DNA from 2 places in the Streptomyces sp. NBC_00386 genome. Region 1 is predicted to be linked to the other one. Evidence: riboswitches for the same ligand, from Rfam matches in the RefSeq annotation. Region 1 holds a riboswitch; the other holds the start of a gene.
What was found. Region 1 has a riboswitch for ZMP and ZTP ahead of OG780_RS43740 (bifunctional 5,10-methylenetetrahydrofolate dehydrogenase/5,10-methenyltetrahydrofolate cyclohydrolase). Riboswitches for the same ligand answer to the same signal wherever they lie in the genome.
Positions count from the first base shown of each region.

Region 2: linked by a shared signal. The riboswitch ahead of OG780_RS00715 (bifunctional 5,10-methylenetetrahydrofolate dehydrogenase/5,10-methenyltetrahydrofolate cyclohydrolase) and the one ahead of OG780_RS43740 (bifunctional 5,10-methylenetetrahydrofolate dehydrogenase/5,10-methenyltetrahydrofolate cyclohydrolase) in region 1 are both predicted to bind ZMP and ZTP.

Region 1 is NZ_CP107950.1:10,014,550-10,022,007, reverse strand. Features, by position in the region: gene OG780_RS43760 (acyl-CoA carboxylase subunit beta) at 1-292, opposite strand, end outside; gene OG780_RS43755 (hypothetical protein) at 832-1,239, shown strand; gene OG780_RS43750 (FAD-dependent monooxygenase) at 1,528-3,045, shown strand; gene OG780_RS43745 (thioesterase II family protein) at 3,190-3,888, shown strand; gene OG780_RS43740 (bifunctional 5,10-methylenetetrahydrofolate dehydrogenase/5,10-methenyltetrahydrofolate cyclohydrolase) at 3,969-4,826, opposite strand; ZMP/ZTP riboswitch at 4,848-4,934, opposite strand; gene OG780_RS43735 (3-hydroxybutyryl-CoA dehydrogenase) at 4,986-5,870, opposite strand; gene OG780_RS43730 (3-oxoacyl-ACP synthase III family protein) at 5,867-6,856, opposite strand; gene ccrA (crotonyl-CoA carboxylase/reductase) at 6,858-7,458, opposite strand, start outside.
Region 2 is NZ_CP107950.1:174,290-181,747, forward strand. Features, by position in the region: gene OG780_RS00705 (FAD-dependent monooxygenase) at 1-96, shown strand, start outside; gene OG780_RS00710 (thioesterase II family protein) at 241-939, shown strand; gene OG780_RS00715 (bifunctional 5,10-methylenetetrahydrofolate dehydrogenase/5,10-methenyltetrahydrofolate cyclohydrolase) at 1,020-1,877, opposite strand; ZMP/ZTP riboswitch at 1,899-1,985, opposite strand; gene OG780_RS00720 (3-hydroxybutyryl-CoA dehydrogenase) at 2,037-2,921, opposite strand; gene OG780_RS00725 (3-oxoacyl-ACP synthase III family protein) at 2,918-3,907, opposite strand; gene ccrA (crotonyl-CoA carboxylase/reductase) at 3,909-5,267, opposite strand; gene OG780_RS00735 (non-ribosomal peptide synthetase) at 5,320-7,458, opposite strand, start outside.

The DNA of each region.
Region 1 (7,458 bases):
AGACGACCCGGCCGAAGACCCGGCCCCAGGCGGTGACGACGCCGTCGGTCCAGGGGCGCTTGTCCTCCAGGCCGAAGCCGCCGGCCCGGTGTCTGCGCAGTCCTTCGACTTCGGTGAACCGGCCGTCGTCGAAGAGGAGTTGGAGGCGCTCGCGGGCGGTGAGCTTGCCCTTGGCGTGCTGTGTCTCGGTGGCTTTGTCGCTGGGTCCTCGGCGCATGTCGGCGCGTACGGCCTCGAGTTCGGCGACCGTGCCGCGCCGCAGCCCGACCGGTGTGCCGTCCAGGGCGGTCATCGAATTCCTTCCGGCCGTCGTGATCAGCCATCCGTCTGATGGGCCGAACGCCAGCGTCCGTCAGATCACTTGAAGCCGGTTGGAGCGCCGGACGACGATCGCTACGGACACGCCGGGCGCTCCAGCGGCGCTCGAGGCCGTGTCGAGTGCGGCGTGCGACGCTCAAGGTCGTGAGCTCCGATGCGGACGGTCAAGAGCCTTCTTGGAGCACCGAAGGGCCCGCCGGTGTCCCCACCATCCCCCGAGGACGCCGGCGGGCTTCCTGCCCGTCCGCCGCCGGAAGAGGCCGGTGCGGCCGAAGCGGTCGGTGTGGCCGAAGCGCTCGGTTCCGGCGGTGGCGTCGTCGGGATTCGGTCGTCTTGGCGTCTGCGGTCATGCGCGGTCATGCCGTGTGAGCTGTGGCTTCATGAGCGCAGGTCATCTCATGGCGCATATCGGCGCCATTAATGGCTCACAGTGATGCCATACATGTGCCACAGTGGAGCCACGGAAACGGAGCGACGCCGGGCACGGCGTACGACACGAAGGAGCCCCCCACCATGTCCGTCACCCTCAGCGACCAGGACAAGCTGACCCTGCGCACCGCCGCCTACGGCGCCGTGACGCTGATGGCCGCGGCCGCCGGCGCCGACTCCCCGCACAAGGTGGCCACCCAGGGCAGCATCGCCCTGACCACCGGCACCGGTCTGGTCGGCCACGTGCTGGCGGAGAAGTCCCCGGTCGGGGACCTGAGCGGCAAGTCCGCGGCCGAGATCGCCGACCGCGTCCTGCCCGCCCTGACCGCCGCCGTGCAGCTGCTGAAGAAGCAGGCCCCCGAGGAGGCCGACAACTTCCGCAGCACCGTCCTCGTCGCCGTCGAAGCGTCCGCCCGCACCTCCAAGGGCGAGCCCGGCCCCACCCTCACCGCGACCGCCGGCAAGATCACCGCCGCTCTGGACGCCGCCTGACACACCGGCCCGGTACCGGTACGCCTTCGGCACCGCTCCCCCGCTTCACCCCTGGCTCCGCCGCTTCACCACCTGGCTCCGCCGGAGAACGCTCCGGCGGAGCCTGCCGTCTTCGCGCACCGTCTCGTGTCCCGCCGGCGGGACACGAGGGCCGGCCGGCGGGACGTGGCAAGCCCGCCCGCGAACAGCCGCCTGCCGGCGCCGGGTTGTCTTGAACCGCTGCGTCGCGTGCGTGAGCGTGGAGGTCATCCAATGCCGTGACAGGCGCAGCGGAAAGAGGGGGCACACGTGGGACACACCGGCACGGACACGGATGTGGTGATCGCGGGCGCCGGGCCCACGGGCCTGATGCTCGCCTGCGAACTGCGGCTGGCGGGCGCCGACGTGATCGTGGTCGAGCGGCTCGCGCAGCGCTCGGGCGAGTCACGGGCCGGCGGGATCCACTCCCGCACCCTGGAGATCCTCGACCAGCGCGGCGTCCTGGAACGCTTCCTGGCGGAGGGACAGCTGCAGCCGGTGGGCCACTTCTCCGGCCTCTACCTCGACTTCGACGAGTCGGAGTCGCGCCACCCCTACCCGCTGATGATCCTGCAGTCCGCCATCGAGCGGCTCCTGGAGGAGTGGGCCGTGCAGCTCGGTGTGCGGGTGCGCCGCGGATGCGAGGTGAGCGGGCTTCGCCAGGACGAGGGCGGTGTGAGCGTCGAGGTCGGCGGGGAGCGGGATGTGCCCGTGACGCTGCGCGCCCGCTACCTGGTGGGCTGCGACGGCGGGCGCAGCACGGTGCGCAGGCTGGCGGGCATCGGCTTCCCCGGCACCGAGGCGACGATGACGGCGCTGATCGGCGACGTCGAGCTGCCCGGTCTGGGCGAGGACTACGTCTGGGTGCGGCGCACCGCGGGCGGCGACTACTCGGCGATCGCGTTCGAGCCGGGCTGGCACCGGGTGATCACCTCGGAGTTCGACCGGGGCGCGGACCGCGACGAGGAGGTGACGTTCGAGCGGCTGCGGGAGTCCCTGGTCAGGGTGGCGGGCACCGACTTCGGCATGCGCAACCCCCGGTGGGTCTCCCGGTTCAACGACGCGGCGCGGCAGGCCGACCGGTACCGCACGGGGCGGGTGCTGCTCGCGGGCGACGCGGCGCACATCCACTTCCCGGCCGGCGGGCAGGGGCTGAACATGGGCGTGCAGGACGCGGTCAACCTCGGCTGGAAGCTCGCCGCGGTGGTGCGCGGCCGGGCGCCGGAGAGCCTGCTGGACACCTACCACGCCGAGCGGCACCCGGTCGGGGAGCGGGTGCTGCACAACACCCGGGCGCAGTCGGCGCTGGTGCGCCCCGGACCGCAGACGGACGCGTTGCGTGAGGTGTTCGGCTCCCTGATGGTCTTCGACGAGGTCAACCAGTACCTGCGTCATCTGCTGACGGCGCTGGACATCCGCTATCCCGTCGACGGCGACCACCCGCTGGTGGGGCGCCGGGTCCCGGACGCCGATCTGAAGGCGTCCGACGGCGCCACCCGGGTCCACGAGCTGCTGCACGCCGCCCGCCCGGTCCTGCTCGACCTGGCCGGCAGCCCCGGGGCGGCCGCGGCCGCCCGGGGCTGGGCCGACCGCGTGGACGTGGTCGAGGCGCGCAGCGAGGACGAGCACTGGATCGTCCCGGCCCTCGGCGAGATCCCCGCACCGGACGCGCTCCTTGTCCGCCCCGACGGCCATGTCGCCTGGGCGGTGGCGGCCGGCACCCCGCCCGATGCCGCCGCGCTGCGGGCCGCCCTCGAAGCCTGGTTCGGCCCGGCCCTTCAGGGCTGAGCGGCCCGTGCCCGAAACGAACGGCCGGCCGGTCCGCCCACCGGCGGGGCCCGGCCGTGACGACCCTACGAAGGGAACACACCGACAGTGAACAGCACGTGGTTGCGACGCTTCACCACGACTGCCTCAAAGGGACCGCGGCTCGTGTGCTTCCCGCACGCGGGGGGCTCCGCGACGGCGTTCAAGGACCTGGCGCGCACGCTGCACCCGGACGTCGACGTGGTGTCCGTGCAGTACCCGGGCCGCCAGGACCGCTACCGCGAGGAGCCGTTCACGGCTCTCGCGCCGCTCGCGGAGGCGGTGACGGAGGAGCTGGCCCGTGAACTGGTCTCGGACGGGCGGCCGTACGCCCTGTTCGGGCACAGCATGGGAGCGCTGGTGGCGTTCGAGACGGCCCGGCTGCTGGCCCGGCGTCAACTGCCCGCCCCGCAGCGGGTGTTCTTCTCCGGCCGGGGCGGTCCCGACCTGCGCGACAGTGCCTACGACCTCTACGACGACGCCGACATGCTGGCCGAGGTGCGCCGGCTGGGCGGCACCGACCAGTCGATGCTGGAGGACCCCGACATCCTGGAGCTGGTGCTGCCGGCGCTGCGGGCCGACTACCGCGTCCTGGGCACCTATCGCGGGCCCGTCGGCGGGCCGCTCACGGCCCCGGTGACCGCCCTGATCGGGGACAGCGACCCGATCGCGACGGTCGAGGACGCCCACACCTGGCGGGAGCACACCACCGGCGACTTCACGGTGGAGGTGTTCCCCGGCGGGCACTTCTACCTCTTCGACCAGCTCGGCCAGGTCGCCGCCGCCGTCACCGAGGGCCTTCTCACGCGGGCCGCCGCTTCCTGAAGGGGCGGCATCGCACGGGTGCCACGGCCAGGAGGCGGAGCGCGGGTCGATCCGCGCTTCGCCTCCTGGCCGTGGCGCGCTCAGCGGGTGAGCTGGTCGGATGCCGCGTCGACCGTCTGCGCCAGCAGGACGGCGATGGTCATGGGCCCGACCCCACCGGGAACCGGCGTGATCAGGCGGGCACGCGTGCGGGCCGTGTCGAAGTCGACGTCACCGACGTTGCCGGGGTTGTATCCGGCGTCGATCACGACGGCCCCCGGCTTGACGTCCTCGCCGCGGATGAGCCGGGGCCGTCCCACGGCCGCCACGACAACGTCCGCTTCCCGCACGGCCGCGGCCAGATCGGTCGTACGGGAGTGGCAGTAGGTGACGGTGGCGTCCCGGGCGAGCAGGAGCATTCCGACGGGCTTGCCGAGGATCGCGCTGCGGCCCACGACAACGGCATGCCGGCCCGCGAGCTCGACGTCGTACTCGTCCAGGAGCCGCATGATCCCGCCCGGGGTGCACGATGCGAAACCAGGCAGTCCGAAGCTCATCGCCCCGAACGAGCTCATCGTGACCCCGTCGACGTCCTTCTGCGGCGCGATGGCCTCGAACGCCGCCCGCTCGTCGATGTGCGGGCCCACAGGGTGCTGCAGCAGGATGCCGTGCACGCCGGTGTCCTGCGAGAGGGAGCGGAGGGTCTCCACCAGCTCGGCGGTCGTCGTGGTGGCCGGCAGAGCGACGAGCCGGGACTCGATACCCGCCTTCGCGCAGCGGGCCCGCTTCATGCGGACGTACGTCACCGAAGCCGGATCCTCACCCACCAGCACCGTTGCCAGGCAGGGCGTCACGCCCACGCGCCGCGCAAGCTCTGCCGCCCTGCCCGATGTCTCCTCGACGATGCGCCGGGCAAGGCCGGTGCCGTCCATGAGTCGGGCTGTCTGGGTCTGGGACATGGTCGCCTCCAGGCGTCGCTGACCACTCGCCCAGGCGCACGGCATCGACCGATTCGTCAGACCGCTCCCCGGTGGTGCTCCACCTCAGCGCCAGTCACGGCCCGCGCACCACTCTAGGGCCTGTCCGCCGGTCATGAACGGAAGATCGAAGAGGCCCGCTCAGGCATAAGTGTGAAAGCCCTGGCCGGACTTCTTGCCCAGCAGGCCGCCCTCGACCATGCGCAGCAGCAGCGGCGGCGGCGCGTACAGGGGCTCCTTGAACTCCTCGTACATGGCCTGGGCGATGGAGACGGTGGTGTCCAGGCCGATGAGGTCGGCCAGGCGCAGCGGGCCCATCGGATGCGCGCAGCCCTGGACCATGCCCTGGTCGACGACCTCGGCGCTCGCCAGTCCCGACTCGACCATGCGGATCGCGGACAGCAGGTAGGGGAACAGCAGGGCGTTGACGAGGAAGCCCGCCCGGTCCGGGGAGGCGATCGGTTTCTTGCCGAGGGTGTCGCGGACGAAGGCCAGGGCGCGTTCGCTGACCGTCTGGTGCGTCAGGACGGAGGGGACGAGCTCGACGAGGGGCAGTGCGGGCACCGGGTTGAAGAAGTGGATGCCCAGGACCTGGCCGGGGCGGCGGGTCGCGGCGGCGAGCCGGACGACGGGGAGGGAGGAGGTGTTGGTCGCCAGGATGGCGTCCGGGTCCTCGACGGTCTTGTCGAGGGTGGCGAACAGGTCCCGTTTGACCTGCTCGTCCTCCTTGACCGCCTCGATGACCAGCTGGCGGTCCGCGAGGTCGGCGAGGTCGCGGGTGAAGGACACCCGGCCCAGGGCCGCGTCGCGTTCCCGCGCGGTCAGTTTGCCCTTGGCCACGCCGCGCTCCAGTGATGCGGCCAGCCGCTGCGGCGCCGTCTGCAGGGATGCCTCGGAGAACACCGCGACTTTCACGTTCAGGCCGTTCTTGGCGCACAGTTCGGCGATGCCGGTGCCCATGATGCCGCTGCCGGCGACACCCACCCGCTCGATGGCGGTGGTGGCGCTGTGTGTGGACGTGGTCATGCGGGGGTCCCCCAGTTCAGAAGTGTCGCTCCGATCGACATGCCGCCGCCGAATCCGGCGAGCAGGACCAGGTCCCCCTGCTTGAGCGCGCCGGTGCGGCTCGCCTCGTCGAGGGCGACGGGGACGGAGGCGCTGCCGACGTTGCCGTACCGGATCAGCGTGCGGTGGGTCTGTGCGGCGCCCAGTCCGGTGCGCTCGACGACCTCGCCGAGCATCACGCCGTTGGCCTGGTGCGGTACGAAGTGGTCGACCGCGCCGATGTCGACGCCGGCCCTGCGGGTGAGGGCGAGGAGGGCGGGCGGGACGTGTTCGGCGACGAAGTCCCGTACCCCGCGGCCGTCCATCTTGAAGTAGTGGCCGCCCTCGGCGACGGTCGCTGCGGACGCCGGTCTGCGGCTGCCGCCGGCCTCGACGCGGATCAGATGGTGGGCGTCGCCGCGGCTGGACAGATCGGTGGCGATGATCCCGTACGGGTCGGGGACCGCGCCGACGACCGCGGCGCCGGCGCCGTCGGCGAACAGGATGGCCGTGCGGCGGTCGGTGAAGTCCAGGATCCGGGAGTAGACGTCCGCGCCGATCACCAGTACCCGGGCGGCCGGGTTCACGGTCACCAGGCTGTGGGCCAGCGCCAGGGCGTAGACGAAGCCGCTGCACACGACGTTGATGTCGAGGCAGGCCGCGCCGTAGGCGCCCAGGCCGTGCTGCACCAGGTAGGAGGTGGGCGGCTGCGGGAAGTCGCCGGTGGAGGTGGAGACGATGATGTGGTCGATCTGCTCCGGGCCCAGCCCGGCCTGCTCCAGCGCGCGTCCGGCGGCCTTGACCGCCAGGTCGGAGGTCGCCTCGTGTTCGGCGGCGTAGCGCCGGGACTTGATCTGCGTCTTGCGCTCGATCCACTCCGCGCTGACGCCGACGCGCTCGGCGACCTCTTCGTTGCCGACCTCGTGCTTGGGCAGGTAGGAGCCGGTGGAGAGTATGCCGATGCCCATGTCAGGACGCCTCTTGGGGATCGGGCGCGCCGGGGCGGCGCAGCGGGTTGAGGCGCTGGGTGCCGATCTTCTCGCGCAGTGCGGGGTCGGTGACGCCGAGCCCTTCCTCCGGGGCGAGGCACAGGACGCCGACCTTTCCGGTGTGCCGGTTGTTCTGGACCAGCCGGGCGGCCTCGCCGACGTCCGCCAGTGGGAAGACCTCGGACAGGACGGGTGAGAGGTGCCCGAGCTGGAAGAGCCGGTTGCACTCCGCCTGCTCCTGGAGGTTCGCGGCGTGACTGCCCACGATCTTCTTGAGGTTCATCCAGAGGTAGCGGTTGTCGAAGTGGTGGTCGTAGCCGGTGCTGGAGCCGCAGGTGACGACGGTTCCGCCCTTGCGCACGACGAACACCGAGATCCCGAACGTCGCCCTTCCGACGTGGTCGAACACGACGTGCGGGTCCTCGCCGACCTGCCGGCGGATCTCCCGTCCGAGGCGTTTGCCCAGCTCGATGGTCCGCTCGGGGGTGAGCGCGTCGTCGCCGCCCATGCCGATGTCGTTGCGGTTGATCACCACGTCGCAGCCCAGGCGGCGCAGCACCTCGGCTTTTTGTTCGGAGCCG
Region 2 (7,458 bases), 9.8 Mb from region 1:
CATGTCGCCTGGGCGGTGGCGGCCGGCACCCCGCCCGATGCCGCCGCGCTGCGGGCCGCCCTCGAAGCCTGGTTCGGCCCGGCCCTTCAGGGCTGAGCGGCCCGTGCCCGAAACGAACGGCCGGCCGGTCCGCCCACCGGCGGGGCCCGGCCGTGACGACCCTACGAAGGGAACACACCGACAGTGAACAGCACGTGGTTGCGACGCTTCACCACGACTGCCTCAAAGGGACCGCGGCTCGTGTGCTTCCCGCACGCGGGGGGCTCCGCGACGGCGTTCAAGGACCTGGCGCGCACGCTGCACCCGGACGTCGACGTGGTGTCCGTGCAGTACCCGGGCCGCCAGGACCGCTACCGCGAGGAGCCGTTCACGGCTCTCGCGCCGCTCGCGGAGGCGGTGACGGAGGAGCTGGCCCGTGAACTGGTCTCGGACGGGCGGCCGTACGCCCTGTTCGGGCACAGCATGGGAGCGCTGGTGGCGTTCGAGACGGCCCGGCTGCTGGCCCGGCGTCAACTGCCCGCCCCGCAGCGGGTGTTCTTCTCCGGCCGGGGCGGTCCCGACCTGCGCGACAGTGCCTACGACCTCTACGACGACGCCGACATGCTGGCCGAGGTGCGCCGGCTGGGCGGCACCGACCAGTCGATGCTGGAGGACCCCGACATCCTGGAGCTGGTGCTGCCGGCGCTGCGGGCCGACTACCGCGTCCTGGGCACCTATCGCGGGCCCGTCGGCGGGCCGCTCACGGCCCCGGTGACCGCCCTGATCGGGGACAGCGACCCGATCGCGACGGTCGAGGACGCCCACACCTGGCGGGAGCACACCACCGGCGACTTCACGGTGGAGGTGTTCCCCGGCGGGCACTTCTACCTCTTCGACCAGCTCGGCCAGGTCGCCGCCGCCGTCACCGAGGGCCTTCTCACGCGGGCCGCCGCTTCCTGAAGGGGCGGCATCGCACGGGTGCCACGGCCAGGAGGCGGAGCGCGGGTCGATCCGCGCTTCGCCTCCTGGCCGTGGCGCGCTCAGCGGGTGAGCTGGTCGGATGCCGCGTCGACCGTCTGCGCCAGCAGGACGGCGATGGTCATGGGCCCGACCCCACCGGGAACCGGCGTGATCAGGCGGGCACGCGTGCGGGCCGTGTCGAAGTCGACGTCACCGACGTTGCCGGGGTTGTATCCGGCGTCGATCACGACGGCCCCCGGCTTGACGTCCTCGCCGCGGATGAGCCGGGGCCGTCCCACGGCCGCCACGACAACGTCCGCTTCCCGCACGGCCGCGGCCAGATCGGTCGTACGGGAGTGGCAGTAGGTGACGGTGGCGTCCCGGGCGAGCAGGAGCATTCCGACGGGCTTGCCGAGGATCGCGCTGCGGCCCACGACAACGGCATGCCGGCCCGCGAGCTCGACGTCGTACTCGTCCAGGAGCCGCATGATCCCGCCCGGGGTGCACGATGCGAAACCAGGCAGTCCGAAGCTCATCGCCCCGAACGAGCTCATCGTGACCCCGTCGACGTCCTTCTGCGGCGCGATGGCCTCGAACGCCGCCCGCTCGTCGATGTGCGGGCCCACAGGGTGCTGCAGCAGGATGCCGTGCACGCCGGTGTCCTGCGAGAGGGAGCGGAGGGTCTCCACCAGCTCGGCGGTCGTCGTGGTGGCCGGCAGAGCGACGAGCCGGGACTCGATACCCGCCTTCGCGCAGCGGGCCCGCTTCATGCGGACGTACGTCACCGAAGCCGGATCCTCACCCACCAGCACCGTTGCCAGGCAGGGCGTCACGCCCACGCGCCGCGCAAGCTCTGCCGCCCTGCCCGATGTCTCCTCGACGATGCGCCGGGCAAGGCCGGTGCCGTCCATGAGTCGGGCTGTCTGGGTCTGGGACATGGTCGCCTCCAGGCGTCGCTGACCACTCGCCCAGGCGCACGGCATCGACCGATTCGTCAGACCGCTCCCCGGTGGTGCTCCACCTCAGCGCCAGTCACGGCCCGCGCACCACTCTAGGGCCTGTCCGCCGGTCATGAACGGAAGATCGAAGAGGCCCGCTCAGGCATAAGTGTGAAAGCCCTGGCCGGACTTCTTGCCCAGCAGGCCGCCCTCGACCATGCGCAGCAGCAGCGGCGGCGGCGCGTACAGGGGCTCCTTGAACTCCTCGTACATGGCCTGGGCGATGGAGACGGTGGTGTCCAGGCCGATGAGGTCGGCCAGGCGCAGCGGGCCCATCGGATGCGCGCAGCCCTGGACCATGCCCTGGTCGACGACCTCGGCGCTCGCCAGTCCCGACTCGACCATGCGGATCGCGGACAGCAGGTAGGGGAACAGCAGGGCGTTGACGAGGAAGCCCGCCCGGTCCGGGGAGGCGATCGGTTTCTTGCCGAGGGTGTCGCGGACGAAGGCCAGGGCGCGTTCGCTGACCGTCTGGTGCGTCAGGACGGAGGGGACGAGCTCGACGAGGGGCAGTGCGGGCACCGGGTTGAAGAAGTGGATGCCCAGGACCTGGCCGGGGCGGCGGGTCGCGGCGGCGAGCCGGACGACGGGGAGGGAGGAGGTGTTGGTCGCCAGGATGGCGTCCGGGTCCTCGACGGTCTTGTCGAGGGTGGCGAACAGGTCCCGTTTGACCTGCTCGTCCTCCTTGACCGCCTCGATGACCAGCTGGCGGTCCGCGAGGTCGGCGAGGTCGCGGGTGAAGGACACCCGGCCCAGGGCCGCGTCGCGTTCCCGCGCGGTCAGTTTGCCCTTGGCCACGCCGCGCTCCAGTGATGCGGCCAGCCGCTGCGGCGCCGTCTGCAGGGATGCCTCGGAGAACACCGCGACTTTCACGTTCAGGCCGTTCTTGGCGCACAGTTCGGCGATGCCGGTGCCCATGATGCCGCTGCCGGCGACACCCACCCGCTCGATGGCGGTGGTGGCGCTGTGTGTGGACGTGGTCATGCGGGGGTCCCCCAGTTCAGAAGTGTCGCTCCGATCGACATGCCGCCGCCGAATCCGGCGAGCAGGACCAGGTCCCCCTGCTTGAGCGCGCCGGTGCGGCTCGCCTCGTCGAGGGCGACGGGGACGGAGGCGCTGCCGACGTTGCCGTACCGGATCAGCGTGCGGTGGGTCTGTGCGGCGCCCAGTCCGGTGCGCTCGACGACCTCGCCGAGCATCACGCCGTTGGCCTGGTGCGGTACGAAGTGGTCGACCGCGCCGATGTCGACGCCGGCCCTGCGGGTGAGGGCGAGGAGGGCGGGCGGGACGTGTTCGGCGACGAAGTCCCGTACCCCGCGGCCGTCCATCTTGAAGTAGTGGCCGCCCTCGGCGACGGTCGCTGCGGACGCCGGTCTGCGGCTGCCGCCGGCCTCGACGCGGATCAGATGGTGGGCGTCGCCGCGGCTGGACAGATCGGTGGCGATGATCCCGTACGGGTCGGGGACCGCGCCGACGACCGCGGCGCCGGCGCCGTCGGCGAACAGGATGGCCGTGCGGCGGTCGGTGAAGTCCAGGATCCGGGAGTAGACGTCCGCGCCGATCACCAGTACCCGGGCGGCCGGGTTCACGGTCACCAGGCTGTGGGCCAGCGCCAGGGCGTAGACGAAGCCGCTGCACACGACGTTGATGTCGAGGCAGGCCGCGCCGTAGGCGCCCAGGCCGTGCTGCACCAGGTAGGAGGTGGGCGGCTGCGGGAAGTCGCCGGTGGAGGTGGAGACGATGATGTGGTCGATCTGCTCCGGGCCCAGCCCGGCCTGCTCCAGCGCGCGTCCGGCGGCCTTGACCGCCAGGTCGGAGGTCGCCTCGTGTTCGGCGGCGTAGCGCCGGGACTTGATCTGCGTCTTGCGCTCGATCCACTCCGCGCTGACGCCGACGCGCTCGGCGACCTCTTCGTTGCCGACCTCGTGCTTGGGCAGGTAGGAGCCGGTGGAGAGTATGCCGATGCCCATGTCAGGACGCCTCTTGGGGATCGGGCGCGCCGGGGCGGCGCAGCGGGTTGAGGCGCTGGGTGCCGATCTTCTCGCGCAGTGCGGGGTCGGTGACGCCGAGCCCTTCCTCCGGGGCGAGGCACAGGACGCCGACCTTTCCGGTGTGCCGGTTGTTCTGGACCAGCCGGGCGGCCTCGCCGACGTCCGCCAGTGGGAAGACCTCGGACAGGACGGGTGAGAGGTGCCCGAGCTGGAAGAGCCGGTTGCACTCCGCCTGCTCCTGGAGGTTCGCGGCGTGACTGCCCACGATCTTCTTGAGGTTCATCCAGAGGTAGCGGTTGTCGAAGTGGTGGTCGTAGCCGGTGCTGGAGCCGCAGGTGACGACGGTTCCGCCCTTGCGCACGACGAACACCGAGATCCCGAACGTCGCCCTTCCGACGTGGTCGAACACGACGTGCGGGTCCTCGCCGACCTGCCGGCGGATCTCCCGTCCGAGGCGTTTGCCCAGCTCGATGGTCCGCTCGGGGGTGAGCGCGTCGTCGCCGCCCATGCCGATGTCGTTGCGGTTGATCACCACGTCGCAGCCCAGGCGGCGCAGCACCTCGGCTTTTTGTTCGGAGCCGACGACGCCGATGGCGATACCGCCGGCGTTCTTGACCATCTGCACCGCGAACGCGCCGAGACCGCCGGTGGCGCCCCAGACGAGGACGATGTCGCCCTGTTTGATCCGTGCGCCGTTGTCGCCGACCAGCATCCGGTAGGAGGTCGCCGCGGTCAGCAGGACGCCCGCCGACTCCTCCCAGGTCAGGTGTGCCGGCTTGGGCAGGAGCTGGCTGGCGCGGACCACCGAGTAGTGGGCGAGGCCGCCGAAGTTCGTCTCGTAGCCCCAGATCTTCTGCCCCGCCCCGAGCATGGCGTCGGCGTGTGTCGCCGGTTCCTGCTCGTCGACCTGGACGCAGCTGACGACGACGTGGTCGCCCGGCTTCCAGTGCCGTACCCCGGCCCCGACGCGTACGACGACGCCGGAGGCGTCCGAGCCGACCTGGTGGTAGGGCAGGTCGTGCCGGGCGGCCCAGCCGCCCTGGCGGGCGCCGCGCTTGAGGAACTCGAACGTGGGGACCGGCTCGAACGTCGCCGACCACACGGTGTTGTAGTTGATGGAGCTCGCCATGACGGCGACGACCACCTCGTCCGGCGCGATGTCCGGCATGGGGACCTGCCCGACGTGCAGCGACTTGCGGACGTCGTTGTCCGCCACGCCGTCGAACATGCCGAGGTCCGCGGCCAGGAGGTGCGCCGCCTCGTAGTGGGAGGGGAGTTCGTGTCGCCCGAGTTCGTCCGGGCCGGCCCCGGACAGCAGGGCCTGTGTCAAAGAATCCATGGCTTCCTTCGCCTTTGCCGTGCCGAACCGCTGCTGACCGGGCCGCGCGGTCTCAGAGGACCGCGCCCTCCTTCGTCCGCCTGCGCAGACTCGGCCTGCTGGACTGGCCGAGGTCCTTCCACATGTCCGACAGGCCGGTGATGGTGCGTGCCGCGAACAGGCGGCGGATGGACACCTCCTGCTTCAGCTCGGCCCGGATCAGGCCGACCAGCCGGATCGCGCGCAGCGAGTTGCCGCCGAGGTCGAAGAAGTCCTCGTCGATGCCGATCCGGTCCACTTCGAGGACCTCGGCGAACGCCTTGGCCAGGATCCGTTCGGTGTCGTTGCGCGGTGCGCGGTAGGTGTCGGGCTCGGTCTCGGGCTCGGGCAGTGCGGCCCGGTCGAGCCTGCCGCCCGCCGTCAGCGGCAGGCGTTCCAGCACGGTGAACAGTGCCGGGACGACGGACTCCGGGAGTCGTCCCGCGGCGAAGCGGCGCAGTTCGTCGCCCGCCGGGACGGCCGATCCGTTTGCCGGGACGACATAGGCCACCAGGCGCTGCTGCCCGGTGCTGTCCTGCTTGACGGCGACGACCGCGCGGGCGAGGGCGGGATGCTCGGCCAGCGCCTCCTCGACCTCGGCCGGCTCGACGCCGAGACCGCGTACGCCGGCCTGGGTGCCCGCGTCGGCCACGTGCTCGATCCGGCCGTCGGCGCCCCAGCGCACCCGGTCGCCGGTGCGGTACATGCGTGCGCCGGCCGGACCGAACGGGCAGGGCACGAAGCGTTCCGCGGTGCGTGCGGTCCGTCCGAGGTATCCGCGTGCCACACCGGACCCGGCCACGTACAGCTCGCCGGTGACGCCGGCGGGGACGGGCGCCAGGCCCGGGCCCAGGACGTAGAGGGCGGTGTTGTCGGCCGGGCGGCCGAGGGTGCCCGCGCGGTGCTGTGGTTCGTGGGCGGTCAGGCGGTCGGCCGCGGCGAACACGGTGGCTTCCGTGGGGCCGTGGCCGGTCACGACGGTCAGGTCGGGGCAGGCCTGGCGGACGCGGCGCAGTGCGGCCGCGGGGACGCGGTCGCCGCCGGTGAACACCTCGCGCAGCCCGGCCAGGGAGGCGGGGTCGTGGGCCGCGATCTGCGCGAACCGGTCGGCGGGCAGCCACACGGCGGGGATGCCGTGGGCCGTGGGCGCCTGGGTGAGTGCGTCGGTGCCGGGTTCCCCGGGGGGAGCGACGATCACGCGGCCGCCGTTCAGCAGGGGTGCCCACAGTTCGAGGGCGAGGGTGTCGGAGGTCGCCGGGGTGTGCCACAGCACGGCGGCGCGGGCGGTGTCGCGCCAGGTGCGGTCCAGGGCGAAGCGCGCCATGTTGCGGTGGGTGATGCCGACCGCGGCGGCGCCGGCCGTGGACGAGGCGGGTGTCACGGCCAGGAGGTTGTCCGGGTGCGGGAGCGGGGCGGCCGGTGCGGCCTCGGTGGTGGCGGTGCCGGTGAGGTCGGTGAGGACGAGCGCGGGGATCCGCAGGCCGGCGGAGAGTGCCTGGGCGGTCGCCGCGTCGGTGAGCAGGGCGTGTGCGGCGGCGTCGCCGGCCACGAGCTTGGCCTGTGCCGCGGGCGGTGCCGGGTCGAGGGGCAGGTAGGCTCCGCCGGCCTTGGCCACGCCGAGCAGGGCGACGGCCAGGTCCACCGACCTCTCCAGTGCCACCGCCACGACCGTGTCGGGGCCGACGCCGTGGCCGCGCAGGGCGTCGGCCAGGCGGCCGGAGCGCTCGTCGAGTTCCCGGTAGGAGAGGGTGAGGTCGCCGCTGATCAGCGCGACGGCGTCGGGGGCCGATGTCACCTGGCGGGCGAACAGCTGAGGAACGGTGAGTGCGGGAAGGGGTGCGTGCGTGTCGTTCGGTGCCGTCAGCACCCGCTCCCGCCCGGCGCCGGTGAGCGCGTCCAGCGCGCCGACGCTCTGTTCCCCGTCGGCCACCACGGCGCGGATGTGGGCGATCAGCTCTTCGCCGATGAAGCGCAGTTCGGCGCGGTGGTAGAGGCGTGCGGGGGCGTCGAGGCGGATGAACAGGTCGCTGTCGGCGCTGCCGTCGGTGTAGACGCCGATCGACAGTTCGTCGAAGGAGCCGGTGGTTCCGCCGAGGTAGCGCGCCAGGTGGTCGCCGAAGCGGAGCTGCTCGACGAACTCGACGACGTTCATGACGGCGCCGAAGCTGCCGCG